Regions from separate parts of the Sporosarcina sp. Y1009 genome, predicted to be linked through region 3. Evidence: riboswitches for the same ligand, from Rfam matches in the RefSeq annotation. Region 3 holds a riboswitch; each other region holds the start of a gene.
What was found. A riboswitch is a leader RNA that binds a small molecule or an ion and turns the genes downstream of it on or off. The one in region 3 is predicted to bind thiamine pyrophosphate.
Positions count from the first base shown of each region.

Region 1: linked by a shared signal. The riboswitch ahead of thiD (bifunctional hydroxymethylpyrimidine kinase/phosphomethylpyrimidine kinase) and the one ahead of thiT (energy-coupled thiamine transporter ThiT) in region 3 are both predicted to bind thiamine pyrophosphate.
Region 2: linked by a shared signal. The riboswitch ahead of tenA (thiaminase II) and the one ahead of thiT (energy-coupled thiamine transporter ThiT) in region 3 are both predicted to bind thiamine pyrophosphate.

Region 1 is NZ_JBYHFO010000005.1:259,516-269,476, forward strand. Features, by position in the region: gene AC25Y1_RS08845 (LbetaH domain-containing protein) at 1-471, shown strand, start outside; gene AC25Y1_RS08850 (phosphonate C-P lyase system protein PhnL) at 478-1,173, shown strand; gene AC25Y1_RS08855 (PHP domain-containing protein) at 1,192-2,007, shown strand; gene AC25Y1_RS08860 (PhnD/SsuA/transferrin family substrate-binding protein) at 2,049-3,074, shown strand; gene phnC (phosphonate ABC transporter ATP-binding protein) at 3,160-3,924, shown strand; gene AC25Y1_RS08870 (PhnE/PtxC family ABC transporter permease) at 3,940-4,725, shown strand; gene AC25Y1_RS08875 (ABC transporter permease subunit) at 4,725-5,591, shown strand; gene thiW (energy coupling factor transporter S component ThiW) at 5,629-6,126, opposite strand; gene thiM (hydroxyethylthiazole kinase) at 6,123-6,893, opposite strand; TPP riboswitch at 6,991-7,098, opposite strand; TPP riboswitch at 7,495-7,599, shown strand; gene thiD (bifunctional hydroxymethylpyrimidine kinase/phosphomethylpyrimidine kinase) at 7,675-8,511, shown strand; gene thiE (thiamine phosphate synthase) at 8,504-9,163, shown strand; gene AC25Y1_RS08900 (DUF3238 domain-containing protein) at 9,229-9,961, shown strand, end outside.
Region 2 is NZ_JBYHFO010000001.1:99,293-109,253, forward strand. Features, by position in the region: gene AC25Y1_RS00480 (hypothetical protein) at 1-557, shown strand, start outside; gene AC25Y1_RS00485 (GntR family transcriptional regulator) at 618-1,280, shown strand; gene brnQ (branched-chain amino acid transport system II carrier protein) at 1,359-2,717, opposite strand; gene AC25Y1_RS00495 (AAA family ATPase) at 2,908-5,997, opposite strand; gene AC25Y1_RS00500 (exonuclease SbcCD subunit D) at 6,000-7,151, opposite strand; TPP riboswitch at 7,303-7,411, shown strand; gene tenA (thiaminase II) at 7,522-8,223, shown strand; gene AC25Y1_RS00510 (ABC transporter ATP-binding protein) at 8,210-8,956, shown strand; gene AC25Y1_RS00515 (ABC transporter permease) at 8,953-9,693, shown strand; gene AC25Y1_RS00520 (ABC transporter substrate-binding protein) at 9,690-9,961, shown strand, end outside.
Region 3 is NZ_JBYHFO010000014.1:28,801-38,761, reverse strand. Features, by position in the region: gene AC25Y1_RS15055 (carboxylate--amine ligase) at 50-1,270, shown strand; gene AC25Y1_RS15050 (lipid II:glycine glycyltransferase FemX) at 1,321-2,364, shown strand; gene cuyB (cysteate racemase) at 2,404-3,099, shown strand; gene AC25Y1_RS15040 (DEAD/DEAH box helicase) at 3,232-4,359, shown strand; gene map (type I methionyl aminopeptidase) at 4,408-5,154, opposite strand; gene AC25Y1_RS15030 (magnetosome magnetite crystal formation protein family) at 5,275-5,616, opposite strand; TPP riboswitch at 5,698-5,798, shown strand; gene thiT (energy-coupled thiamine transporter ThiT) at 5,919-6,479, shown strand; gene AC25Y1_RS15020 (tryptophan-rich sensory protein) at 6,520-7,245, opposite strand; gene AC25Y1_RS15015 (M3 family oligoendopeptidase) at 7,410-9,212, shown strand; gene AC25Y1_RS15010 (GNAT family N-acetyltransferase) at 9,219-9,764, shown strand; gene AC25Y1_RS15005 (beta-class carbonic anhydrase) at 9,884-9,961, opposite strand, start outside.

The DNA of each region.
Region 1 (9,961 bases), on a different contig from region 3:
TTTGTACAAAATTCGAAGATCGGCAAGTTTGTGAATATCGCAGCTAAAACGCGAATCGGGCCAACAGATCACCCGTATAAAAGGCCGTCTCTTCACCACTTTACGTACCGGAAGAGAATGTACGGCTTTGGTGACCAAGATGATGAGCAGTTTTTAGACGAACGAGAAAAACAAACAACCCATATCGGTCACGATGCTTGGATTGGTCATGGTGCAATTATTCAGCCAGGTATTTCAATTGGCATTGGCGCTATTGTAGGAAGCGGAGCGGTTGTGACAAAAGATGTTCCGCCTTACGCAATTGTTGTTGGTGTTCCAGCGAAAGTGATTAAATACCGCTTTTCCGCTGAGGAGATTGAAGCCCTTTATCGCATCAGTTGGTGGGATTGGCCCTTTGAGCAGATAAAAAATAGAATAGATGACTTCCAGCTGAATATTGCTGAATTTATCAATAAATACGATGAGAGGTAGTGTGTGATGTCACGTTTACTCGAAGTAAAAGATTTAAGCAAATCCTTTACCATTCATCATTTAACGAAAAAGATGACAGCTATTCAAAGCATTAATTTTTCATTAGAAGAAGGGGAATTCATTGGCATTGTTGGGAAGAGTGGCAGTGGAAAATCGACCGTGTTAAAAAGTATTTACCGCACGTATTTACCCCAGGAAGGCTCCATCCTGTATAACTCTGAAAAATTTGGCCAAGTGGATTTGGCAAAGCTGTCTGAAAGGGAAGTTTTGTATTTACGCAAACATGAAATTGGCTATGTGTCACAATTCTTGAATGTTATGCCGCGTACGACTGCTCGGGAACTTGTAGAACAAGCGGTGATAGAAATGGGGCGGTCCAAAGAAGAAGCAAGGCAGGCAGCGGAGGATGCCTTGACGCATTTCGAACTAGATCCAGAGTTATGGGATAGTTATCCAAACACATTTTCAGGCGGTCAAAAGTTACGACTGAATATCTCCTGTGCCATTGTAAAAAAACCTCGTCTCCTTTTGTTGGACGAACCGACAGCAAGCTTGGACGATGCTTCTAAGTTGAAAGTGCGCGAAATTATTGAACGTTTGAAAGCTGACGGCACAACATTAATTGGTATATTTCATGATTTGGCGTTTATGGACGGCCTATGCGATAAAGTCTATGACTTGCAGGAGGAAATAGCAATCTGACAAAAGGGGTGTTACATGATGAAGGCGGACTTACACATCCATTCCCATTATTCTGATGGATCTTCTTCTGTGGATGAAATACTTGAAATGGCCTCTCAAAGAGGCTTAACGCATATCAGTTTAGTCGATCACGATACAGTTCGTGGGATTGAACCTGCTCAAATCGCGGGCGAAAAGTACGGCATCACAGTTATCCCAGGTATCGAGATTTCAGCATATGATTTTTCGAGAAAGCGTAAAGTGCATATTTTAGGCTATGAATTTGATAAGGAAGCAACTCAAATAAAAAAGCTTTGTAATCCATTGTTATCCAGAAGGCATGAGAATTCGTTGTGGCAAATTCATCAGCTGCAAAAGAATCATTTCGACATCGAATTTCTAGAAGTTGCAAAAAATGCAATGATGTCAGGGGTTATTTACAAACAGCATATTATGGATGCTTTAGTAGAAGAACCATTTAACACGCATTACTACAAACAACTGTATACACGTCTATTTAAAGGAAATGGAATTTGTGCAAGAGATATTGAATATGTAGATGCTATTTCAGCTGTTAGAGCAATAAAGGCAGATAATGGATTTGCTGTTTTAGCGCATCCCGGACAGCTGGATTCATATGATTTAATCCCAGAACTTGTGAAAAACGGACTCGATGGAATCGAACGTAATCACATTGCGCATACAGCAGAAGACAGGAAAAGCGTGTCACAATATGCAAATGAGTATTCATTGTTCCAAACAGGCGGCAGCGATTTCCATGGTCGATATGGAAGTGAAATAGGCATTGGTGAGCAGTTAAGCCCTATGCAGCATTTCGAATTAGCTAATATTTAAAGAGAAAAGCACACAAACTATCTATTTAAAAGGAGAAAAAAATGAAAAAACACATTTTGTCTTTCTTAACACTTATCGTTCTAGCTTCGGTTTTAGCAGCATGTTCAACAGGATCTGCATCGAATTCGGATGAGTTAATAATGGTTTGGTATCCAAATGAATCAGGCAATGATTTGAAAGCGGCTCGTGATGCAATTGGTGAAGTCATTGAAGAGGTAACTGGAAAAAAAGTTGACCATAAGTTGACGACTGACTACGCAGTTGCCATCGAAACAATTGCAAACGGAAACGCACAACTAGCCTTCATGGGTGCACAGGGATATATCGAGGCAAGCAACAAGAATGATAAAATCAAGCCGCTTGTAGTTCCTAGTGGCGCATCGGGAACGATTGATGATGCAGTTTACTATAGCTGGTTAGCTGTTAAAAAGGCAGATGCAGAGAATTATAAAGTAGACGGTGAGTATTCAATAGATGATATTGTCGATTCCAATTTCTCGTTCGTATCAAGCAGTTCAACATCAGGGTTTAAAGTTCCTTCAAGTGACATTGTTTCTTACTTTGCAACTCAAGATCAATGGAAAGATTTAACGGCAGAAGATCTGATGGAAGGTGGCACATTCTTCAAAGACGTTTTATACGGTGACTCCCATCAAGGTTCAGCTGTTAACCTTTTAAATGGCCGTGCAGATGTAGCTGCATTCTGTGATACATGTGTTGGGAATTACGTTGAAGTTGCAGAAGGGGAAGCAAATACCAAAGGTGCGGTTTACAAAGTGAAAAATGATGCTGCAGAGCCATTTAATAATTTATACGGCGAAGAATTCACATTGATTAACGTGACACCTGTTCTAAATGCACCGTTTGTCGCAAACTCGGAGGTATTAAGTGAAGAAGACTTTAAGAAAATTCAGGAGCTACTAATATCAGATGAGATTGCAAATAACGAAAGTATCTTTGTTCCAGCAGACTCCGAAGTGTCTGGTCTTTTCTCGAAAAAAGCTGAAGAGCGATTTGTTTCTGTAGAGGATGCATGGTTTAACCCAATCCGCGAATTATCGAATTAAGCTAATTACAAGACGAAGCGGGCATGTGCTGATCCAGTGGCACATGCCTAGTGATATAAAAATATAGTTACGAGGAGTTTTTTAGGTGGCCATATTACATGTTAAAGATGTCTCTAAGCATTATGAAAAAGGGAAGAATGTTTTATCGGATATTAACATGGAAATATTTGAAGGGGAGTTCGTCTCAATTATTGGTCCATCCGGTGCAGGAAAATCAACATTTCTGCGTTGTATAAATCGAATGATTGACATCTCCGAGGGAGATATCCACTTTGATGGTACTGAAGTAGCTTTGTTAAACAAAAAGAATTTACGCAGACATAGAACGAAAATCGGGATGATTTTTCAACATTACAACTTGGTCTCTCGTTTAACGGTCATTGAAAATGTGTTGCATGGAAGATTTGGCTATAAATCGACCTTGCAAGGGATTTTGGGCATATTTACAGAGGAAGAAAAAATGGAGGCCTTCCATCTTCTTGAGAAGCTCGGAATGAGTGAGCATGCCTATAAAAGATGTGACCAACTAAGTGGGGGACAAAAACAGCGTGTTGGTATTGCGCGTGCTTTAATACAATCTCCGAAGTTGCTCCTTTGCGATGAGCCAATCGCATCGTTGGACCCCAATGCTTCGAAAGTAATTATGGATCACCTACAAAGCATTTCGAAGGAAATGAATATAACTTGTATCGTCAACCTCCACCAGGTCGATGTAGCCAAGAAATACTCAGACCGAGTGATTGGATTGAATAGTGGTCGTGTTGTCTATGACGGAGATTCAGAAGCACTGTCGTCAGAAGCGATTCATGCAATTTATGGCTCTGAAGCCGGAAGCCTAATTATGGAATAGGGGGAAAAACCTTCGATGACGGTTCACGCGTATAAGAAAAGTAAAAAACAGCTCACATTTGTCTTTGTCATGCTTATCGGCATTACACTTTTATCAGCAAAGTTAACAGATTTCAATTTCATGCACGGCTTGCTAACATTGCCAAAAGCGGCCAGTTGGATGGCTTCTAACCTGTATATTACAGCGGAATCTTTAGAGAAGTTTCCATCTGTTATCGATAAATTAATAGAAACTATTTTTCTATCCATTACTTCCACTACAACTGCAGCGGTTGTGGCCATGTTCTTAGCTTTAATGGGCTCGCAGACGACGAAGGTGAATAACTTTTTCGCATCATTAAGCCGAATTGTTGCTTCTGTGTACCGAAATATACCGATTGTCGCATGGGCGCTAATCCTGCTATTGTCATTTGGGCAAAATGCGTTAACAGGTTATTTTGCTTTATTTCTTGCGACATTTGGATTTTTAACACGTGCTTTTATCGAGACAATCGATGAAACAAGTAGTAGTTCAGTGGAAGCTTTACGCGCATCAGGGGCGACTTATTTTCAGATGGTGGCGAAAGCTGTCATACCGGAATGTTCGCCGCAAATGATTAGTTGGATTTTATATATGATTGAAACGAATATTAGAAGTTCGACGCTTGTTGGGATTTTAACCGGGACGGGAATCGGTTTCATGTTCGATTTGTATTATAAAAGCATGAACTATAATGTGGTGAGTTTGATTACAATCAGTATTGTGGTTGTTGTAATTGGCATTGAGCTCATTTCCAATTATGTCAGGAGGATTATTTTATAATGACGACCATTAAGAGTAATGATCTGACTTATGATTATAAAAAGAAGACGAGTGCCGGGAAAATAAAGATTAAAGTATGGGGAAAGACCCAGATTGTTATGTTAATGACGTTTTTGTCCCTTTCTTTTTTGACGGTTTACGGGTTTTTGACCTTTGACTTAAAAGGGATATCAATCGTACAAGCCACAATTGATACCTTATATAATTTGAAAGTGATGTTTTTACAACCCTTTTTCAGTCATTTTACATTATGGGATGCGGTTGTCCAAATCGGCTTAACGTTGGGACTGGGCTTTCTTTCGACGCTGATAGGTGTCATCATTTCCTTGTTTGTTGCCTTATTTGCAGCCAAGAATTTATCGCCTAAGATTGTTTCCAATGCGATTATCGTCGTCGTGACTTTTATTCGCGCGGTGCCAACTGTTTTATGGGTATTGATCTTTGCAATCGCAGCAGGCCTTGGAAGTGAGGCGGTCATAATTGGGATGGTCTTCCATTCAGTCGCGTTTTTAGTGAAAGCCTTCTCCGAATTATTTGAAGAAGTAGACGAGGGCATTATCGAAGCACTACGCGCAAGTGGTGCAAATTGGTGGCATATTGTCACACATGCTGTCATTCCCTCAACTGCAAGTTCTTTATTATCCTGGTCATTTCTACGCTTCGAAACGAATTTCACGGTTGCAGTTGCAATGGGTGCTGCAGCGGGTGCAGGCGGTATCGGTTTCGAATTGTTAATGGCTTCTGGTTTCTACTTCGATTTACGAGAAGTTGGGTTCATTACTTATTTCATATTAGTCATCGCAATTGGACTTGAGCTACTCTCGACCCAATTAAAGAAACGTTTTTTATCGAATGCTTCAGCTTGAGGATAAGTATGAAAAGCCGCCAAAAGCGGCTTTTTCATTACTCAATCGTTCCAAGTTTTTTCGCGACTTGCGTATGTTGCAGCCGAGCAGCTAGCAGTAATCCTAATGCTGCGCCGCTAAAGCTGGAAATTAAAAATGGCGGGACGAAGAAAAAAGTACCGACAGTCGTACCCATTAGGATTTTTGCGTACGGAATCGCAAAAAATGGCGCAATCAAACCCGTCCCAATCACTTCACCAATTGCGGCATATACCGACTTTCCAAATCGCTTGTACATCACACCTGCCAAATAAGCGCCAATCATCCCGCCCGGAAACGCAAGCAGTGACCCTGTACCTGTTAGTAAACGAACAAGCCCGGTCATAAACGCGATTGTAAGTGCGGGTATCGGTCCAAGCATAATCGCAGCAAGCACGTTAACTGCATGTTGGATAGGATATGCCCGAGCGATCCCCGCGGGGAATGAAACGAAAACTGATCCAGCAACAGCAATCGCAACAAACATCGTCATAATCGCAATTTTTCTAGTGCTCATCCTTTAATCGCCTCCTTTGAATAAAAGGCGTTTAGGAAGTGGACACCGAAATCACCAGGTCCATCTGCGAGTTCTGCAGCTTTTTCACCAGCACGTTTATAAAAAGTTAACGCGGTTGCGGTAGCTTCTAGCTGATTTTCATTTGCAACTGCTAGAAAGGCACCTACGACACTACTCAATAGGCAGCCAACGCCAGTGACGCGCGTCATAAGTGGATCGCCACCTGTTATTTTGATGACTTCATACCCGTCGGTGACGATATCAATGATTCCGGAGACCGCAACAAGGCAATTGTGTTTTACAGCAACTTCTTTTGCGATTTCTTCGATGTCTGCATCGCCATCGCCAGCATCAACACCTTTTGCTTGCCAATCAACCCCAGCGATTGTAGCAAGTTCGCCTGCATTACAGCGAATTAAAGTGATATCCACATTGTTCAATATTCGTAGAACGGACTCTTTTCGGAATGAAGTAGCACCTGCGCCAACTGGATCGAGCACGACTGGAGATCCATGTTCCACAGCGCTTTTTCCTGCAAGAATCATAGCATCTATGGTTGTGCGTTTTAACGTACCTATATTTAAAACTGTTGCAGATGACACGGCGGCGATTTCTGCAGCTTCTTCAATAGCATCTGCCATCACTGGTGAGGCTCCAAGTGCGAGTAAGCCATTCGCTTGAAAATTCGCGACCACAATATTGGTGATGCAGTGAATCAGTGGTTGTTCCTCACGTAGTTTTGATAATAGATTTTTGCTTTGCATCATAATTATTCCCGCCCTTAGTCATTTTTGTAAATGAAAAAGCCGCCTCCTGAAATAGCATCAAGAAGCGGCCTGCGGTTTTTTAAAATAAAGTCCATGGAAATGCGCAGTCCCACTTCCCTCCGCTGGTATAAACCAGATCAGGTAATAAGAGTCCGCATATCCATATGCATCTCAGTCCTTAAAAAGGACACCCCTAGTGGCAAAATCATTTATGTAGTTTTCACAGTTACTATACCACAACTTGGAATATTCGCAAGACGAGAATGATTGTTTGTGGGAGAACGCAACGTTTCGTCAAAAGAAGGCAATGTTTTGTCCCTAGAAGGCAACGTTTCAGTAAAAGAAGACAACGTTTTGTCCCGAGAACGCAACGTTCCGAGGAGAAAGCAACGTTTCGTCAAAAGAACGCAACGCTTTGCCTGGAGAAGGCAACGTTTTAGCAAAAGAAGGCAATGTTTTGTCCCTAGAAGGCAACGTTCCGAGGAGAACGCAACGTTTCGTCAAAAGAACGCAACATCGTCCGAAACATCCAAAACACACTGCAACTTCTATTTCGGAAACTAGGTTATATGTGTTATAGTGAATCAAAGCTGAATAGTTTGATAACCACTAGGGGGGCCTTAATGGGCTGAGATGTGCGAGTTTGCGCGGACCCTTGGAACCTGATTCGGATGATACCGACGTAGGAAAGTGGGCATCCGCCATATCCTTTTAATTTATGGTTGCCGCCTCCTATCGTTTTCAGGGGCGGCTTTTAACATAATAAAGGACGTGTTCTAACATGGTAAATATAGCATTAACAATTGCGGGTTCGGATAGTGGCGGGGGCGCGGGGATACAGGCGGACCTCAAGACGTTTCAGGAACTTGGCGTATTTGGCACATCAGCACTAACAGCGGTCACGGCTCAAAATACGCATGGCGTTTCAGCAATTCAAGCGATGGAACCGACAATGGTTACAGCGCAAATTAAAGCAGTTACAGAGGACTTTACAGTGAAGGCCGCAAAAACAGGCATGTTGTTTTCAGCGGAAATTATTCATGCAGTTGCAGATTCGATTCAGGGCAGTGGAATTCCTCTAGTTGTCGATCCAGTCATGATTGCCAAAGGGGGAGCTTCTTTGCTTCGCGATGAGGCAGTAGAGGCATTGAAATCGGTCCTGTTACCCTTAGCGGCTGTTGTAACACCGAATATCCCAGAAGCTGAAGTACTAACGGGGTTAACCATCAAAACGGATGCAGACATAGAAGAAGCAGCCAGGCATATACTAGCCTTAGGCGTGAAGGCTGTCGTCATAAAAGGGGGGCATCGACGAGATGCACCCTTTGCTGAAGATCTGTTCATGTCTAATATAGGCACAAAGTTTTTAGTTCGGTCATCTTGGGTAAACACTAAAGACACACATGGAACAGGATGCACATACGCTGCCGCCTTGACGGCATTTCTTGCGAATGGAGAAAAACTTGAAGATGCGGTTGTTTCCGCAAAACATTTTATCCATGCGGCAATTGAAGATGGTCTAAGCATAGGAAGCGGGCATGGTCCAACAAATCATTGGGCATACGGACGACGAATGAAAAACGAGAAACTTATAGAGGGGATTGCAATCAATGGATAAAAGTAAACTACAATTTTATTTTATAATGGGGACACCAAACATAGGTGGAAGAGATCCGCTAGCAGTACTCGAAGGGGCGTTAAAAGGTGGTATAACAGCTTTCCAACTCCGTGAAAAAGGGGAAGGCGCGCTCGTTGGTGACGATTTAAAAGAATTGGCGCTGCAATGTAAAGCGCTTTGTGAAGAATACAAAGTACCATTTATCGTAAATGATGATGTGGACTTAGCGCTTGAAATTGATGCAGACGGTGTTCATATCGGTCAAGACGACGGCGTAGTTTCAGATGTGCGCTTGAAAATCGGTGCAGATAAAGTGCTCGGCGTTTCAACACATTCATTGAACGAAGCATTAGCCGCAACAGACGCGGGTGCTAATTATGTTGGTGTCGGACCATTATTTGAAACAGATTCGAAAGAGGATGCTGGTTCTGCAATTGGAACGGCACTTGTGAAAGAAATCGTCGCCGAACTTCCAGGCTTACCAGTCGTGGGTATTGGTGGCATCACTGAGCGAAAGACGAGCCAGGTTATCCATGCTGGTGCATCTGGCGTTGCGGTCATTTCAGCGATTACAAATGGTGACAATACAGAAGAAGCGACAAGAAATTTCAAAGGTCACATCACACTTGCACTTACGGGTGTTGAAATGTAAGTCAAGACGTATAACAAACTTTAAAATACGCCACACTTCTGTCTAAAGGGAGTGTGGTTTTTTGTATGGAAACGAATGATTTTTTTGAGGTGGAGGCCATTACCCATACACATGATTTAATCACCTTCACATGGCGAGACGTCGGTGGGGTTTACCAAGTATATCGAGATGGAGAACTCCTATATGAAGGGACAGTCGCCGAGTTTTCGGACGGTAATTTCAAACACGCAAAAATGTACCATTACTCAATTGAACGACTTGTCAATGATGAAGTTGTAGATGTCATTGCGCTTCAAACTTCGGCATTTGCTGAACAAAAGAATATTAAAAATCCACTTCAATTTCTCGTGATGACAACGATCGTTGCAAAGTCACAAATCGCATTGTCTTGGGAAGAAATTAAAGATGTTGAAACCTATGAAATCTATCGCAACGGTATATATATGCAGGCAGTTAAAGGGAATCGCTACATTGATCGAGATTTTTCGTTAGATGAATCCTATACATATCGAATCCATTCCACACGGCTGCTGAGAAAGTCGGAAGAGCGAATGAGTCGAGGTAAATCGTTTGTAGCCAATGTATTTGAGCGATTTGGTAAAGCGGCGATCCACGCAGAACCTGCTATGGAGCGATACACAGTTTCGAAGTTGATTGCGAAACCGAGGCTTTTACTGATCCCTGTTCTCAAAAAGAAACATAGAAGTCATGTAGATCATTGGGCATTTCGCTACGCAACGTTTTTACAAGATGACGTGATCAAAAATCCAAATCCACTGTCGAAAAATCATTCATTTC
Region 2 (9,961 bases), on a different contig from region 3:
TTGATTGTTTTACGTTAAAAATCGGAAGATCTGTTTTAACCTTTAAAGAGAGTCCCCTTCCTGCCACCTATCATTTTGCATTTAATATTCCCGGCAATCATATGTCCGAAGCAAAAAAATGGTTACAAGCCCGCGTCAAGCTGAACCAGGAGGATGGTAACGACGAAATTTATTATAAAAGCTTTAATGCTGATGCTATATACTTCGACGATCCTGCTGGGAATGTTGTTGAGTTTATAGGACGGAGAACTAACTACAGTGAAGCTGACTTTGCGATTAGCTCGCTATTGGATATTAGTGAGATGAGTATAACGACTCCCCATGTCCTTGAGGTTGCAGAAAAAATTCAAGAACTCGGCGTTACGAGTCGTAACCATAAAACGGTTGAAGCAGACTCACTGAACTTTTTAGGTGAAGATGATTCCTACATGATTCTGGTTCCACCAAAAAGAAGATGGTACTTTTCCACTCAGATTAGTGAAACATTTCCGTTAGAGATTATACTTTTAAATGGTCACTCCATTTCGATAGATAAAAACGGAATAATAAATAGGTAGATAGTTGTACTGTTAAACCTGTATACTATAAGAAATGCCTAAACTGGAGGGTGCTAACAAATGCCAATACCTTCTGATTATTCAAAGCCGAAACGGAAGACGGCGAAAGAAACTGCTTTCAATCAAATTCAACAGTGGATTATTGATGGGACGTTGCAACAAGGTGAAAAATTGTATGATAAAGAACTAGCTTCCGCACTGGGTATTAGCAGGACACCTGTACGTGAATCACTGCAACTTTTAGAAACGCAGGGTTTTGTGGAAATGTTCCCGGGAAAAGCGACGCAAGTAACTTCAGTTAATAAAGAATCGATTACAGATCTGTTACCGCCGCTTGCTGCACTTCAAGCATTATCTGCGGAGCTTGCAATCCCTAATTTGACTCAAGACCAATTAACACTACTTGAAGATACAAATAACCATTTTGCTGAAGTCATTGAATCAGGGGATCATTTTTCCGCGTTAAAAATCGATGAAGAGTTCCATCAAATCATTGTTGATGCTGCAAATAACCCCTATATTTTTACGATTGTTGATTCTCTCCAAGCCCATGTTCGAAGATTATTTTTCCATAACTCGATCGTACTAACAAGTAGTTCAATTGATGAACATAATAAAATTATTACATTAATGAAAGAACAGGACATAGAGAATGTTTCAACTGCCATGCGTAAAAACTGGTTGCGTACTGCTGAAAAATTTCATTTGTCGAACGCTGAATGAAATTTTAACAGCGCCTATCGATTTTCTACAAATTAAAAAGTATGAGCGGAAAATTTCCGCTCATACTTTTTTCACCTTTTAAGCGTGCACGCTAGACATTTTAAACATACGGGCGATTATCCCAGTTACCAACATAATAACTAAGACTGGGATTAACCAACCAAGTCCTTCCTCGTACAGCGGCAATACACTTTTATAGAAGTTAACGATTGCTTCTAACCAAGGGAAATAATCGATTTCTAATGTCTGACACAGTGTTTTTAATCCATCAATAATACTAATCATAAACGCAACTGCAGTTGCTGCAATATAAACGATCCGTGAGTGATTAAATAACGGCGATGTGAATGTCAATAACATTAAAACAACAGCAAGTGGATATAAGAACATTAAAACTGGAACTGAATATGTAATAATGTTTGTCAATCCAAAGTTTGAAACGACCAGACAAAATGTTGAAAAGATTATTACGAATACTTTATAACTTATTTTCGGGAAAAGCGTGTGGAAGTATTCGCCACAAGCAGTGATGAGTCCAATACTTGTCGTTAGACATGCAAGTACAATAATTACACCTAGCATGACCGAACCAAATGTCCCCATATAATGTGTAGACGCTCCACTTAGGACAGGTCCTCCGTTTTCCATAAAACCAAGAAGTTGGGTACTTGTTGCACCTAAATAGGCGATTCCAACATATATAATTGCAAGGAATAATGTTGCAACAGCTCCAGATTTAGCAGTAGCCTTTAGAATATCTGTCTTATTTGTAACACCCAATGCTCGAATTGCTTTTATCACAATAATTCCGAAAACTAACGACGCAAGTGCATCCATCGTATTGTATCCTTCTGTAAAGCCCTTCATAAATGGCCCGGTAATATAATCACCTTGTGGTGAGCCAATTGCACCCATTGGTTTCAGGATTACTAGGATGAGTAATACGAAAATTAGAATAATAATCCCCGGGGAAAGGTATTTACCTACCGTATCAACAATTTTGGCGGGGTTTAGTGATAGCCATAACGTAATTCCAAAAAACAGTAACGTGAAAATTAGTAAAGCAATTTGTAAATAATCTTCACCGATATAAGGTGCAAATCCGATGTCAAATGCAACAGCACCTGTACGAGGGGCTGCAAAAAATGGCCCAATCGTTAAATATAAAAGTGAAGTGAATATGACTCCATAGATTGGATTAATTCTACTCGCTAGGTCTTGTAAGTTTCGGCTTCCCGAAAATCCCATTGCAAGAATTCCTAGAAAAGGCAATCCTACACCAGTTATTAAAAATCCAATAACAGCTATCCATAAACTTTCTCCAGCATATTGTCCGAGCTGTGCTGGAAATATGAGATTCCCTGCGCCAAAGAATAAAGCGAACAGCATGACGCCAATGAGAAGATATGACGAGAATTTAATTTTTGTTGGTTCCATAATTTTTGTTCCTCCTAAATTTTTCAGCTTTGCTATATGCAATATATCGCTGAAGATAATACTACTCCCCTTTGTGAAATAATTCAATATGTTAATGTATAGTAACTTGTTCCAATTTTCTCTTTTTGCTCATTATTAATAAAAAAAATCCCAATTGCATTCTTTACATAGTGCAATTGGGATTCTTCTATTATTTTAATAGAAACTTAGTGTGACTGTGGCCTTCTCTTGATTTTCTCACTTCGAGGATTGCCGGGAAAGCTGCTTTTAATTCTTCAACATGTGAAATAACGCCGATGACACGTCCTGATTTTTGTAAGTCTATCAATGTATCGATTGCTTTATTCAATGATTCTTCATCCAAAGAACCAAAACCTTCATCGATAAACATCGTATCAATGGAAACCGCACCTTGAAAACTTTGAATAACGTCCGCCATTCCTAGCGCTAAACATAAAGATGCGTTAAATTTCTCTCCACCAGACAGTGTTTTTACATCACGCGTTTGACCCGTGTAGGCATCATTCACATCAAGGCCCAAACCGCTTTGTCTCCCCCGAACTTCCTGGCGATCACTGCGAATTAATTGGAATTGGCCATTCGACATTTCCCTTAGTCTTTCATTTGCTGATTGTATAATTTGCTCTAGATATTCAATTTGAATATAACGTTCAAATGATAATCGTAAGTTGTTATGTCCACGAACAACGTCGTAAAGATTTGAAATTTTTCCATAGGTTTTATTAAGTTGATCTATTTTTAGTGATGTGTCATGAATTTTATCTTTTAATCTTATGATTGTTTTTTCAAAGTCTAGTGAACGATTATATTCTTGATAGGCAGTTTCGTAAGCCACTTTCAATTCACTCAAAGTTTTTTCGAGTGCTAGTAAATCCGTTATTTCCTGCCCTTCCAACTGCTTCGCCAATTCTTTCATAGCCTCACGTACAGCATAGTATTGTTGTTTGAAATCATCAATTTCGTTTTTCAATTGTATACGTGATGCCTCGTCCATTTTGGCTTCCAGATAAGCTGCTTCGGTTTGGAATTCGGATTTTTCTAGTGCTTCTTTAAATCTTTGTTTGGCGTTACCTTTTTTCATCTCTACTTCCACAAGTGCTGTTTTGGCATGAGTTTCTGCTGATTTGCTAGCAGAGAGTTGATTTCTGCTTTCTTCTCGCAATTTTTGAATGGATTCCCAAGCGCGATCTATTTCACTTTTTTTGGTATTAAGTGCATGAATTCTTTGTTCTAATACACCTAGTTCTCGAACATCTTCAGGAATTGAATTTAACGTGTGATTGAAAATCGCTTGTTTGGTTTCAAGCGAAGCACTACTTTCAAGAAATGCTCTTTCCAGTTCATGTTTAGCTGTAGCCAATTCATCTGCTATTTTACTTTGAACGGCTAAGTTTTCTTTTAATTTCGAGAGTTGAATTCTAGTTTCACGTAGTTCTTTTACTTCATCTTCCAAACTATTTTTCAATTCATGCAGCTTGTTGCTTGCTTCGTCAATGGAGTCAATTTCCAGTTCGAGGCGCACAAGGTTTTCGTTCATGGCAGTTAACTGGTTAAGAAAACTCTGGTAGTTTGCATCGGCAGTTCGGTAGTCGCTTTCAATCTTCGCCAGTTGCTTACTTGCAACCTCCAACTCTTCTTTGGTGACTGATACTTCACCACGATGTGCTTTATTAGGATGATCCTTACTTCCACAAACGGGACAATTCTCGCCGTCGTGAAGCATTTCTGCCAATGTTGCCGCTTCATGATTCAACCAGTCCTGTGCCATTTCTCCATATTTTTTCTGATAAGATTTATAGGCAATTTCATGATGACTTTTTTCTTTTTCTAGCTTTGAAACGCGCTCTCTCATCGAGATGAATTCATTCACAACACGACATTTTCCAGTTGTATTCGTTAACAAATCTACTTTGTCATCATAGGGAATGAGTCGTTTCTCTAATTCTTCAATAGTAGTTTTAAGGGCAGTTACAATTTTAGTTTCACTCGTAGAATTCTCAGTCGTTTCGGTTAATGTATGTTGAATTTTATGTTGTTCATTCTTACTAATTGAAAGTGCTTCTTTTTTTGAAGCTAATTCCTTCACCTTAGGAAGCGTATCATTTAAACGAATTAGACTTTCTGTTATTTTTTCTCGCTCAGGTTTTTTCGCTTCCTCTTCATGAAACTGCGTTTCAATTTTCACTAGTTCTTCTGATAACATCTGAACTCGCTCAGATGCTTTTTTAAGATGAACAGTCTTTTCTTCTAGTTCTTTTTTCAATTCCGCATACTGGATTTCGATTTGTTCAATAGCCGTCGCACGCTCTGCATTCCCAAGTTGTTTTGACTTCTTTTCCAAAATTGGAATTTGCTGTTTAAGCGCTGCATAACGTTGCTTTCTTTTCTCCAACTCAATCAATTGGTCATTCATATTCTTCGCGATATGGTATTGTTCCAACATTTTCGCATGGCTTTTATTAGCAGTTACATATAAGTTTTGATCGTGAATCGTTTTTTCTTTATAGTACTGTAATTCATCTTCAAGTCCGTCTACGATTTGATTTGCATTGTAGTAGTCCGTTCTTAACACTTCAAAAATCGCGGAATCTCTTTTTGGTAATAGTGACGGGATTTGTTCTATTAAACTTGTTCTTTTTTGCTCTTCAGCTTGCAACATCGCCTTCGCTTCATCTTGTTTACCTTTTAAGCGTACAACAATTTCTCGGTAAGGCTCAGTTCTGAATATTTTACGCATAATGGTTTCTTTGTTTTCCGTGTCAGAGGTGAGGAATTTTCTAAATTCGCCTTGGGGCAACATGACAATTTGACTAAACTGCGCTTGTGTAAATCCAATTAATTCTTCAGCCTTTTTATTGATTTCCGAAACGATTTGTCGATCGACAATCGGAATTTCTCCGTTCGAGGTTTGTTCATAAAACTCGCAGCTGGCCGAAGTTTCTGTTTTGTTTCCTTCTTTTACATACGGAATTTGCCTCATAATTCGATACGTACGGCTGTGAATTTGAAAGGTTAGCTCGACTGTGGTTTGTGTATCATTATCGGCAAAGTCACTTCGCATCGCACGAATATCCGTCCGGTCTTCTCCGCTTGCTTGACCGTATAACGCAAAGCAGATACCATCAAATATTGTTGTTTTTCCCGAACCTGTTGCACCAGATATAACAAATAATCGGTTATCCTTAAGCTCTCTGAAATCGACTGTTTCGGTTCCTTTATAAGGCCCAAACGCTGTCATGGTCAGTTTAACTGGTTTCACTGTCACCCCTCCTCCCGGTTCATGACTTCATATAGAACTTCTTCAAATAAGTTTTTCGTTTCTTCATCAACTGTTTCGCCAATCATTTCTTTATAAAATCCAGTAAATAGCTGGATATCGTCCATTTTGCCACGTTCTGTTTTTGTTTCTGTGTCCATGCTCTTAGTCGGCATTAACATCTTCCGTTCAACATGCATCGCATTTGGATAGACCGACCGAATCTTTTCCATTGGAAATAAAACCGGTGTCTCGTCAAGAAGTTTTACAAATACGTAATCCTCGCTAATTGGATGTTTCTGTATTTCTTCAATGGTGCCTTCAACTGTACGCATATCTCGATTCGGGATCAATTCACGTTTTTCAACAGTAGCATTTCCTTCATGGTCTAATTCCACGATGAAAAAACTTTTCTTATGATTCTCTTCAGAAATTGAATATTTAAGCGGCGATCCTGCATAATAAATGGTTTTATCCAACACATAGTGGGCTTGATGCAAATGACCGAGCGCTGTGTAATGGAATTTCTCAAACAAATGCGCCGAAACGTATTCCGCTCCTCCAATCGCAATTGGCCGTTCTGAATCACTCGTATTCTCTTCACTTTCCCCGTGCGGCGTGACAAAGGCATGCCCAACAAAAACATGACGTGCTTTGTCGTCCATCTTTTCGTAAATGCCCTCTGTGATTTTCTTCATAGCATCTTGATGATTAGAAATTGTTTCATCCGCGTGGAGATGTTTAATCACAGATGGATCCGCAAACGGCACAAGGTGAAAATGGACTTCGCCGAATTCGTCCTGTAAAACGACTGGTTCAATTACTTTCGACACTTGACCTGCAATAAAGTACCCGTTCTTCTGCATAAGACTACTACCAAAATGAAGGCGTCCCGGGCTGTCATGGTTTCCTGCGATTGCAATGACTGGTATTTTCATGTCTATCACAATTTTCTCCAGTACTTCATCAAGTAATGCCACCGCTTCTGTTGGCGGAACCGCCCGGTCATACAAATCACCCGCAATGACAATCGCATCAGGCTTCTCTATTTCTATCGCTTCGATAAATTGGTTTAATATAAACCGTTGTTCGTCCGTCATATAAACCCCTTGAACAAGCTTGCCCAAATGCCAATCCGCCGTATGGAAAAATTTCATAGCTTACTTCCCCCTTTTGTTACTCTTTCTTACTACTTTACAGTAAAATCGTCCAAAAATGAATTCCTTCTATCTTTCCTCCTATTTCCAACCAATAATTTGACCTTCTAATTCCTATATGCTTATACTTAATAGAATCCAATTTCATAAGATCCACCACTAGGGGTGCTCGATAAAGAGCTGAGACTGGCGAATGAATGCCTAAACCCTTTCAACTTGAACCAGATAATGCTGGCGTAAGGAAGAGGTGACGACGTATAAAATTCTACCCGTCTATTATCGGGGATAAAAATTTGACTGTCTACAACCCACTTCTTTTTCAAGGAGTGGGTTTTTTAATTGGGAAAAATTCTTAGGGAGAGTGTTAGAAATAAAGTTCACTGACCGCTTGCATGAGAAGACATTACCGATTTGGAGACAGAATCATAATCATCCATTTGTAAAAGGAATTGGCGATGGGACAGTTGATCAAGAAAGCTTCCGATTCTACATGGTGCAGGATTACTTATATTTAATCGATTACTCAAAGGTTTTCGCAATCGGCGCTGTGAAAGCTGATGATGTTGAAACGATGGGGAAATTTGCTAGTTTACTGGAAGGTACATTGAATACGGAGATGGCGCTTCACCGAAAATACGCAGCAAGATTTGGCATTTCAGAAGATGAACTTGAGAATGCAAAGCCATCCCCTATTGTCCTTGCCTACACCCATTACATGCTGCATGTCAGTCAAAAAGGAACGCTTGCGGAAGTTGTCGCAGCTGTCCTCCCATGTGCTTGGAGTTATTGGGAAATCGGAAAAGAACTAAATGCGATCCCAGGGGCGGCAGATCATCCGCTATACGGCGACTGGATTCGCATGTATTCTTCTGAAGCATTCGGTGAACTAGCAGGTTGGTGTATCGATTTAATGAATGAAGTCGCAGAAGGAAAACCTGAACATGAGCTACAAAAACTTGAGGAAATCTTTTTAAATACGACTCGCTTTGAATATATGTTCTGGGATATGGCGAACAACAAACAAATGTGGCCAGAAGTTGTAGGCGTTGAAACTGCTGATGTTGGAATTTAATAATGTCTCGTTTGGTTATGATGAAAAAATGGTACTGGACGAACTTTCATTTACAGTTCGTCCAGGTGAGTTTATTTCAATCTTAGGTGTAAGTGGTTCTGGTAAAAGCACGATTTTCCGCCTCGTCACGGGCCTCGATAAGCCACAAGCGGGTGATATCACTCTTGAGGGTAATAAAAATGGGGATCGGTTAGGAAAAGTAGGCTATATGCCACAACAAGACCTCCTTCTGCCGTGGCGAACCATTTTGGAAAATGCCTTTTTCCCCCTTGAAATTAAAGGAATTGATAAACAAACTGCCTATAAAGAAATAAAATCATTGTTGCAAGAGTTTGGGTTAGAAGGGACCGAAGATCAGTATCCATCTGAGTTATCAGGTGGCATGAAACAGCGCGTTGCCTTTTTACGCGCTGTTCTTTCAGGAAATCCTTTGCTACTCCTTGATGAACCCTTTTCTGCACTTGATGCGATTACGAAATTATCGATGCAAGAATGGTTACTCGAGCAATGGGAAAAAAGAAAGTCAACAATTCTATTCATCACACATGATGTAGACGAAGCATTATTTCTCTCAGATCGTATTTTTTTATTGAAAAATATACCTGTTACTGCTATTGAAAAAATCTCAATTCCACTACCACGAGAACGAACGCGTAACGATTTGCATCGACCTGACATGTTGGAATTGAAAGAGCAGTTGCTTAGTACGCTACGGAGTGAGGTTTCTTTATGAGAAATACAGCATCTTTATTGATCGTAATCTTGTTCTTTGTCCTTTGGGAAATTTGCGCACGGACGATTGATAAAGCGTTTATTCTTCCGTCCCCTGTTCAAATTTTAGTTCGCCTTTGGGAATTAAAAGATGTTCTATTTTTAGTCCATTTGCCTGTGACTCTATTGTCAATTGTCATCGGACTTATGCTTTCAATCATTTTGGGTATTGCAATTGCAGTTTGGATGTCTTTAAATGCTAGTGTACAAAAAGCAATCTATCCGATTTTAATCGCATCTCAAATGGTGCCGGTGATTGCGCTTGCACCGATTTTCGTACTTTGGTTCGGCTACACGATTTGGAGCAAAGTCGCCGTCGCTGTATTAATCACCTTTTTTCCCATTACAGTGAATACCTTTGATGGGTTGTCTTCCGGAAAAAGGGAAACTAAGGAATTATTTTTAACAATGGGGGCTACGAAAAAAGATATATTCTTGAAGTATTCTATACCCATTGCACTTCCCCACTTCTTTTCAGGATTAAAAGTCGCTGTCACGCTAAGCGTCATCGGTGCAGCCATTGGAGAATGGTTAGGCGCCCAAGCAGGACTCGGGTATTTCAGTCGTCGCATGATGACACAATTTGACGGGGCGGCGGTATTTGCACCGATTTTCGTTCTAACCTTTGTTGGAATTCTATTATTTGTTTGTGTGACTTACATTGAAAAACGCATGTTAAATTGGAGGACAAAAAGTTGAAAAATCTTAAACTGATTTTAGGTAGCATCCTGCTTTTATTCGTATTAAGTGCTTGTAATAATGATGAAACAGAAAAAGTGAGTATTATGCTCGACTGGTATCCGAATGCTGTACATAGTTTTCTTTACGTGGCTGAAGAAAAAGGCTATTTCGAAAACGAAGGAATTGAAGTGGATATTCAGTTCCCGGCTAATCCTACAGATCCGATTAACTTAGCGGCCGCTGGGAAAGTGACGATGGGCATCACATATCAACCAGATGTTATCAT
Region 3 (9,961 bases):
TTGGGATAACCTTTTGAAGAGTTCCTCCTAAAGAAATGAGGCGTTAATGATGGGAAAAAAAGATTTTCTACCCGTGATACTGGGATCAGATGATAATGCGTATGGCATGGCAAGAGCATTCCATGAACAATACGGTATTAAGAGCATTGTTGTAACGAAAGGGCATATATTGCCAACGATGCACAGCAAGATTGTTGAAAAAAAGATTTACGAAAAGTTGGACGAACCTACATACTTTATTGAAAGTATGCTTGATTTATATAAAGAACTTGAAAGTCGTGCGGAAAAGTTACTTGTGATTGCGAGTAACGAAAATTATGCTGAACTTGCCATTCGACACAAAGCAGAACTTGAACCACATTATATTTTGCCATTCATTAGCGAGGCGTTAATGGATCAAGTCGTTTATAAAGAACGATTTTATGAGATTTGCGAGGAGTATGGACTGGATTATCCAGATACGCTAATTTTCAAAAAAGGTATGGATCCTGAAATGACGCTTCCTTTTGAGTTTCCAATCGTCGTTAAGCCGTCGGACAGTATGACGTATTTCAATGCACAGTTTGAAGGAAAGAAAAAAGCATATGTTCTTCATGATAATGAATCCTTTCAGAAAACGATTAAAGCTATCTATTCATCTGCATATGAAGACTCACTGATTATTCAAGATTACATACCTGGAAATGATACGGTGATGCGTGTGTTAAATGCGTATGTCGACCAGCATGGAAAAGTTCGAATGATGTGTTTAGGACGGGTGATTCTTGAAGATTACACACCGATTCTTATCGGGAATTATGTCGGGATTATTGGCGAAGAAAACGTAGAAATATATGCAAAGTATAAAAAGTTTCTTGAAGAAATTGGCTTTAGAGGCTACGCGAACATCGATTTAAAATACGATCGTCGAGACGGAAAATATAAAATCTTCGAATTGAATATTCGTCAAGGAAGAAGTAGCTACTTCGTAACAGCAAATGGATATAATATGGCAAAATACCTTGTAGAAGACCGCGTTTATGACCGTCCAGCATCGACTGAATACGGTACGAATAACCATCTATGGCACACCGTTCCCAAAGATCTTTTGATTAAATATACGATGGATGAGGAATTGAAAGAACAAGTGGTGGATCGATTCGAAAAAGGTGAATCATCGAGTACACTTTATTATCCAAAAGATTTAGGACTCATTCGCCGATTTAAATTAAATTCGTTTTATAAAGATTATTATGGTCGCTTTGAAAAGTATTTTAAGGTGAAAGAGTAAGGTAATGTCTCGAATGGTATTGCGTTCGAGAAAATGGAGGGTTTAATGAAATGGCTTTGCTTGATAAATCGAATAAGCAAGACGTGAAAAGATATGATGATTTTGTTCGAAATTCAACATTTCGCTCTGTAACTCAGGATCGACTTTGGTCTGAGGTAAAGGATGATTGGGGGAACGAACATGTTTATCTGGAGGAAAATGGTGAAATTGTCGCTGCACTTTCTATACTAATAAAACGATTACCAGGTGGATTTTCCGTTTTATATGCTCCGAGAGGACCAGTATGTGACATTTCAGATATTAACCTAGTGCAAGAATTGATAAAAGAAGTAGAGGTTGTTGCTAAGAAAAATAAGGCAATCATGCTGAAGTTTGATCCGGAAGTGAATTATTCAGATGACTTGTACAATCTATATCAAAATAGTGGTTTCAAGTTAATATCCAAAGATGATGATCAAGACAAGTTAATACAACCAAGATTAAACATGATTCTTTATTTGGAGGATCATGATGAAGATTCAATCATGATGAAGTTTTCTAAAAGATGCCGAAGTTCAATTCGTGGTTCAGCTAAAAAAGGTGTCGAAGTTCGTTACTCTAGGAGTGATGAAGATATTGAAATCCTACATGATGCTTATATGACAATGGCTGAGCGGAACAAAATTTCAACGAGGTCAGTTGAATACTTTAAGCAGATTCGTGATTCCTTTGGGGAAGATTGCAGAATCTATATTGCAACACATGAGGATGATATATTAGCAGCTGGCTTGACGATTAATTATTACGGAAAATTATATTTCCTCTATGCAGGAAGTACGAATGTAAAACGGAACTTAAATCCGAACCATCTTATGAATTACGAAATGATTAAATGGGGAATAGAGACAGGCGCTGAGCAATACGACTTTGGTGGTGTTTTTGAACTATCAAATAATGATGGATTATACATGTTCAAAAAGAGTTTTTGCGATAAAGATGAACCAGCGCAGTACATAGGTGAGATTAATAAGGTCTATAAACCATTTATGTACAATGTGGTCGTGTCATTAGTTCCGAAAGTCCAAAACTTACGGAAGAAAATAAGTCGAAGATAACTGTCGGTGACATCATATAGTAAAGGTTTTGAAGAGGATATGAAAAAGAAAACGTTGGGAATTCTTGGCGGCGTGGGTCCATTGGCGACAATGTATATTGGTGAAATGCTTGTCCGTCTTACGGATGCTGATACAGACCAAGAACATATCAATATGGTGATTACCAATAATACAACAATTCCTGACCGAACCGCATTTATATTAGGGGAGAGCACAGATGATCCGGTTCCCTATATAATTTCAGATGCGAATCGACTTCGTGTTGCTGAAGCTGAAGTAATCATTATGCCATGCAACACTGCGCATACATTTTACGATCAAATTCAAAAGGAATCGGAACTGCCTATTATTAATATGATCGATGAAACAGTTGCACGTGCAAAACAGATTCAAGCAAAACGAGTAGGGATTCTAGCGACGACAGGGACAATTTCCTCTGGCGTTTATCAGGATGCGTGTGAAAGATATGGGTTGACACCTGTTTTGCCAGATCCTCATGTCCAATCACTCGTTATGTCACTTATTTATGAGGATGTAAAAGCGGGGAATCCTGCCGATCCTGATAAGTGGGCGGCAATCAGTCATGCGATGAAGGAAGTCGGTTGCGATGTACTCATTCTTGGCTGTACAGAATTGTCAATCGTGCGGAAAGAACTTAAGCTTGAAGGATGTATCGATTCGCTACTTGTCCTTGCAGAAGCAGCAATTACGACTTGTGGTTATCGATTGAAATAATGATGCATTCAGAGGTGTGCGTACGCAACTTCTGAATGTTTTTTTGTTGGAAAGTTTAATGATGGTAATAAGCTGTGATACACTTGAGAGAACAGACTGAAAGTAGGGATAAAGATGTCTTTCGTAGAAAAAATGGACGATATATTTAAAGATAAATGGAAGTTTAAAAATGAAATGCCAATTCAAATAAAAATGATACCAGAAATTCTAGCAGGTAAGGATATCGTTGCCCAATCTCCAACTGGGACTGGAAAAACGCTTGCCTTCACGATACCTCTTTTACATTTAGTAGATGGCAGCAAACAACAAACTCAGGGACTCATTATAGCGCCTTCACAGGAATTAGCCATTCAAATAACTGATGTTATTCGAGAGTGGATCGTTGGAAGTAATATAACTGTAGCTCCTTTAATTGGCGGTGCTAATACGAAACGCCAAATTGATCGATTAAAAAAGAAACCCACAATTGTCGTCGGGACACCGGGTAGACTTGCTGAACTTATTAAATCAAAAAAGCTTAAGATATTTGAAGTTAAACATATCGTACTTGATGAAGGCGATTTACTATTATCACGCGAACATCGCGTCATCATTAAAAATATGATTAATGGTGCAAATCCTGACCGTCAAGTGGTTGTTGTATCAGCAACGATTACAGATGAAATTGAACGGGTTGCAAGCGAGTTTATGAACGAACCGCTGCGTATTCATCTTGAAGCGGAACATATGCCGAAACTGGGGACAATTACTCACTCATACATTAACACGACCGTTCGAGATAAAACGGATCTATTGAGAGGGTTATCTCACTTAAAAGGCCTGCAAGCTCTTGCTTTCGTAAATCATATTGATCAAGCCCGAGTGAAAGATATGAAGTTAAATTATGATAAAGCACCGATCGTCGTTCTTCATTCCAATATGCGTTCAAATGATCGTCAAATTGCGCTTGAAAGTTTTCGTAAGGGAGAAGCTTCGATTTTAATCGCAACGGACCTGGCAGCACGTGGATTGGATATTGAAGGTCTTACACATGTTATCCATGTCGATACGCCGCATACAGTTGAGCAGTACGTACATCGTTCTGGGAGAACTGGACGCGCGGGTGCTGACGGGGAAGTGCTTTCCTTATTGACACCTGCCGAAGAGCGAGATTACCGCAAGTTGACGAGAGGAATCCGCCCAGTAGAAAAGATCTGGCGGAATGGAAGACTTCAGGAAATGTCTTCAATTCCTAAAAGACCGGTATATAAAAAGAAATAAAAAAGTTGTCGATGAAATCCTCGGATTTTTATCGACAACTTTTTATAATTAAATTTGAGTCAGAATAATCGGTTTGTCTTTTGTCACAATAATTGTATGTTCAATTTGTGCAACAAGTGAATTGTCAGGCGTTACAAATGTCCATCCATCGCCTAATTCAACAATGTTTTCCGCTTTTTCTGAGATGAACGGTTCAACAGCTAAAACCATTCCTTCTTTTAGTAATGTTTTATCCCAAGCATCGTAGTAGTTTAGAATATGTTGCGGTTCTTCGTGTAGCGATTTTCCAATCCCGTGGCCAGTTAAATTACGAATAACAGCTAAGCCATTTCTTTTTGCTTCACGTTCGACAGCTTTCCCGATGCCGCTTAAACTAGAGCCCGCTTTTACGCGTAACATTGCACGATCGAATGCCTCTTTCGCCACATCACATAACTTTTGTTTTCTTTCATCAGGTGTCCCCACGACAAAGGAAATACCTGTATCTGCAAAGTATCCACCTAGAGATCCTGAAACATCTATATTTACAATATCTCCATCTTTAATAACACGTGATCCTGGGATTCCGTGTGCCACTTCATTATCGACACTAATGCAAGTGTATCCTGGAAAGTCATATTCAGCTATAGGGGCAGAAGCAGCACCTTTTTCTTTAAAAAGACGTCCGCCGATTTCGTCTAATTCCTTCGTTGTCATGCCGGGAACGGCTGCATCTTTCATTGTATCTCTAATTTCAGCAACGATTTTTCCGATTTTTTTTAAGCCTGTAAAATCTTGTTCTGTTTTAGCAATCATGTATTATACAATCCTCTCTTGCTTACCTATATTTCCATCCTACACTATAGCATAAAAAACGGTATAAAAAAGCCTACACATAATATCAATATATGCAGGAGGTATAGGGGAGACGACTATTCATTTTAACAATTTGACACCGTGGAAAACATTCCACACGATAACAACTAAAAATAATGCTGAATAAATTAAGGTGAAAACAAATGGGGCCAGACTCCAAAAATCAAAGCTTCCGCTTAGAATGCTAGTGACTCTGTTCTCAAAGGAAAATATAGAAAGAGAAAAAATGATAACACCTGCAATTAAAAGAATAACAGGAATCATATGTGAAATGAATGCACGTTTTGCGTGAGTTTTAATTTCCTGTTCATCCGTAACCAAATAGATGACAAACGGCAGCAATAAAGGAAAAAAGAATACACTAAAGTAACATAAGGAACCTACTAGTTTTTGATTTGTCACCCGAAGCCCTCCTTGAACGTATAGGGTCAGCTTGCTATAAAATAGCATCTATTATACAATTGATAAGGAAAACTTAATAAGTTAAACCACAAGGGGAGCCTTTTCGGCTGAGATAAGACAAACGTTTTGACCCTTCGAACCTGTAAGATTATTCTTGCGTAGGGATGTGGATGGAAACAGACCTTAATGGAAGAAGTGCGTGCCGTACTTCTTTCTTACATAGAGATGTCCCGTTCTATCCGGGATGTCTTTTTTTATTTCACTTCGACATCCTTGCGACAACTAGTAGGGAGAGGATTATTTTGAACAGAGGTAGATTACAATTATTATTGGAAATTGCTATTTTAGGGGCGCTTTCTTTTGTACTTGATCAGTTAACAGTATTTGTTATGCCACAAGGTGGATCAGTTACGCTTTCAATGTTGCCGATTATTCTCATGGCATTTAGATGGGGACTAGCTGGCGGTATGTTAACTGGTTTTATAAGCGGATTATTACAACTAATAACTGGTGGTAAAGTGTTTCACTGGGCACAAGCGCTGCTTGATTATACGTTAGCCTATACCCTCGTTGGATTAGCAGCAATTACAAGTATTTGGTTAATCAGAAATGTTGCGAAAAAGAACAAAGGTGGTATGGCGTTAGCCATTATTATAGGAACAGTAATTGGCGGACTGCTTCGTTACTTAATACATTATCTCGGCGGGATTGTCTTTTTTGGTGAATTCGCGCCTGAAGGGCAACCAGCATGGCTTTATTCGCTAATATATAACGGTAGCTATATGATTCCTTCCATAATTATTTGTGCAATTGTTGCCGTATTACTATTCACAACAGCACCTAGATTATTAAAGCGCATATAAAAAATCGCCTATGCTTCCAAAATGGATGCATAGGCGATTTTTATTTTTCAGAAGGTTTTATAAAATAAAAGCTAGCGCTAATGACAGCGGATAAGAAAAGAGCAGCTGTCGTAACAAATAGTTCGTCCCATCCATTTTTTACTGCAATCCCAACAAAAAACCAGATGAATACTGCGTTAAATGTAATATCATGGTAATGATATATAAAGTGGAGAGCAATTGCTGTTGCTATGGTCAAAAAGAAGACAGTCCAAAGTGAATGACTTAGTCCCCAACCGCCCCATTCGTGAAGCCTCAGGAGATAATTGGTTAGTTCTATCATGGATAGGATACCCCACCCTAAAAGTAAAGATATCGGAACACGATCCCATAAGCGGTTCTCTCTTTTGGGATACGTAAAATATAGAGCAATTGTCAATAACAGAAGAATTAATATCACAACAAATTCTAAGGTGAATAATTCATAATGCCAAGAATATAGCATCACTATATTAAGTAATGTAATAAAAATGAATAAAATCGCTCTTGTGGTTAGGACTGATTGACTATGACTAGTTTGCGTGCGCCAAAAATTATAAAGCCATCCACAAAGACCTATATAGATGAGAACCCAAATCAGTAAGACATAACTGGCAGGTGTAAATAGAATAGGTAACCGATTCATAATTTCAGTTGCAGTATGATTATTGATAGGGTTGATGAGTGAAGTAATATAAACAAAAATCGTGATAAAGAGTGAAGTTGTCATCAAAAATATTCGCAACATGTTAAAATCCTCCTAATTCATCAGTATACATTTGAAATCATGACTCTGCTCATCATAATTATGAAACTTCTGTCACAATGATGGATTTTTTTCGATTCTCGAAATTTCATGTTATAATGGAAAAGCATATTTAGAAAATTGAAAACGCCCAAGGAGGAAATTGAATGACCACGGTAAAGTATTCTGAAGTATGGGATTTAGATGTATTCTTTAAAGGTGGAAGTAATTCAGAAGAGCTTAGAACACATCTAGATGGTGTAGATGAAAAACTTGATTCACTAGAAAAAGCAGCAGTTGACTTCAATATTCCGACATCTGTGGAAGCAGCATCTGACATTATAAACGTAATCGATTCTATTAAAAACGTAGCACTGAATTTATCTCAAGCAGGTGCAGTCATTGGATGCTATCTTGCAGCTGATACAACTGATAAAAAAGCATTATTATTACAAGGTGAAACTAGCTCGTTAAGTGCACGGTTCTCAACAGCTATGCTGAAAATTCAACAAACCCTATCGAAGACAGAAGATGGGGTATGGGATAGTCTTATGGAATCCCAGGAATTAAAAGAGTTTTCATTTATATTAACAGAGTGGAGAGAAGAGGTGGCTTTAAAGCTTTCAGAAGAAGAAGAAAGCTTAGTCACTGCACTTAGCGTTGATGGTTATCATGGATGGGGAAAGCTTTATGACCAACTTGTTGGCGATACTAAGATTACCATCAGTATAGATGGTGAAGAAAAAGTATTATCGGTGGGGCAGGCAGCCAATTTGAGTTCAAGTGCAGATGCTTCTGTTCGAAAACGGTCATTCGAGGCACTTGAAAATGCTTGGGAAGAAAAAGAGGACTTTTTTGCAGCTACATTAAACCATCTAGCTGGATTTAGATTAGCTGTCTATAAAAAACGTGGCTGGGATTCGGTCCTTCAAGAGCCTTTACAAACAAATCGTATGAGCGAAGAAACGCTTGACGCAATGTGGGGAGCAATCGGGGCTAACAAAGCACCATTTGTAGATTATTTACATGCAAAAGCCGACATACTAGGAACTGAAAAGATGAATTGGTATGATCTCGACGCTCCTGTAACAGAATCGACGAAGGAACTGTCTTACCAAGAAGGTGCAGAATTTATCTTAAAGCATTTCGGTGAGTTTGGTCCACAATTAGAATCATTTTCACGTAGAGCATTCGAAGAAAATTGGATTGAGGCAGAGGATCGTCCAAACAAACGTCCAGGCGGGTTCTGTACCGGAATGCCGATGTCAGAGCAGTCACGTATCTTTATGACGTATAGCGGCTCTATGTCAAACGTAGCGACACTTGCACATGAACTTGGCCATGCGTTCCATTCGTATGCCCTGCGTCCAGTCCATTGGATGAACCGTCGCTATGCGATGGGAGTGGCGGAAACAGCATCTACATTTGCGGAGATGATTGTTGCAGATGCAGCTGTTAAAGCAGCAGAAACAAAAGAAGAAAAAATTGCACTATTAGAAGATAAAATACAGCGGAGTGTTGCATTTTTCATGAATATTCATTCACGATTCTTATTTGAAACTCGTTTTTATAAAGAACGTGAAAAAGGAATTGTGTCAGCAACAAGATTAAATGAGTTAATGGAAGAAGCACAACGTGAAGCATACGGGGATGCACTCGATACGGTTCACCCACATTTTTGGGCATCGAAACTACATTTTTATATTACGAGTGTTCCGTTCTACAATTTCCCATATACATTCGGCTACTTGTTCTCGCTTAGTATTTATGCAAAAGCGTTGGAAGAAGGAGCAGGATTTGAAGAAAAGTACATCGCGCTTCTACGTGATACTGCGGTCATGAGTGTCGAAGACCTTGCGATGAAACATCTTGGGGAAGACATTACAAAACAAGAATTCTGGGCCAAAGGCGTTGCACTATGTGTGAAAGATGTTGAGGACTTTCTTGAACTCACTGCTAAAGTAGGTTGATCAAACATGAATCGTCTCGAAGGTGAACGTTGTTATTTACGGATTTTAACTGAAGAGGATGCGACGATTTTTACAAAACTATTAAGCGCGAATAAGAAGTATTGGTCAATCTTCGAACCGAGACAAGAACCTGGTTTTTATACGGTTACGGTTCAAAGAGATAAAATCAGAGAGTCACTTTTTCAAATGAGAGATCGTAGAGAATATAACTTCGGAATATTCAAATATGATTCAGGTCAATTGATTGGCCATATATCACTTTACAGTATTAAAAGACTTCCTTTTTCAAGTGGCTTCATTGGCTATTCAATTGATGAAAAGCATACTGGAAAAGGGATTGGTTCCGAAGCCGTTCGACTGGTCACTGAATTTGCCTTTGAAAGAGTTGGTTTGCACCGTGTTGAGGCATATGTATCTCCTCGTAACAAAGGCTCAATCATTGTACTTGAAAGAGCTGGATATCATCTCGAAGGATTATTACGGCAACTCCTATATATCAACGGTGTCTGGGAGGATCATTATATGTATGCAATGATTGAAGACGACTTTTGAAAGGGTAAGGCCGCTCTGCGGAAACTAAAAGCAAAAATAAAAAGCCGATTCCTGTAAAAAGGAATCGGCTTTTTTTGTCGTAAATTATAAATTGCCCGGGAAATATGTCGATATTTTAGTTATTTTTGGTACCCGTCAACAATTGTATCTAATTCACCAGTTGTTGGGTTAATCACTAATCCGTGAATAGGAACTTT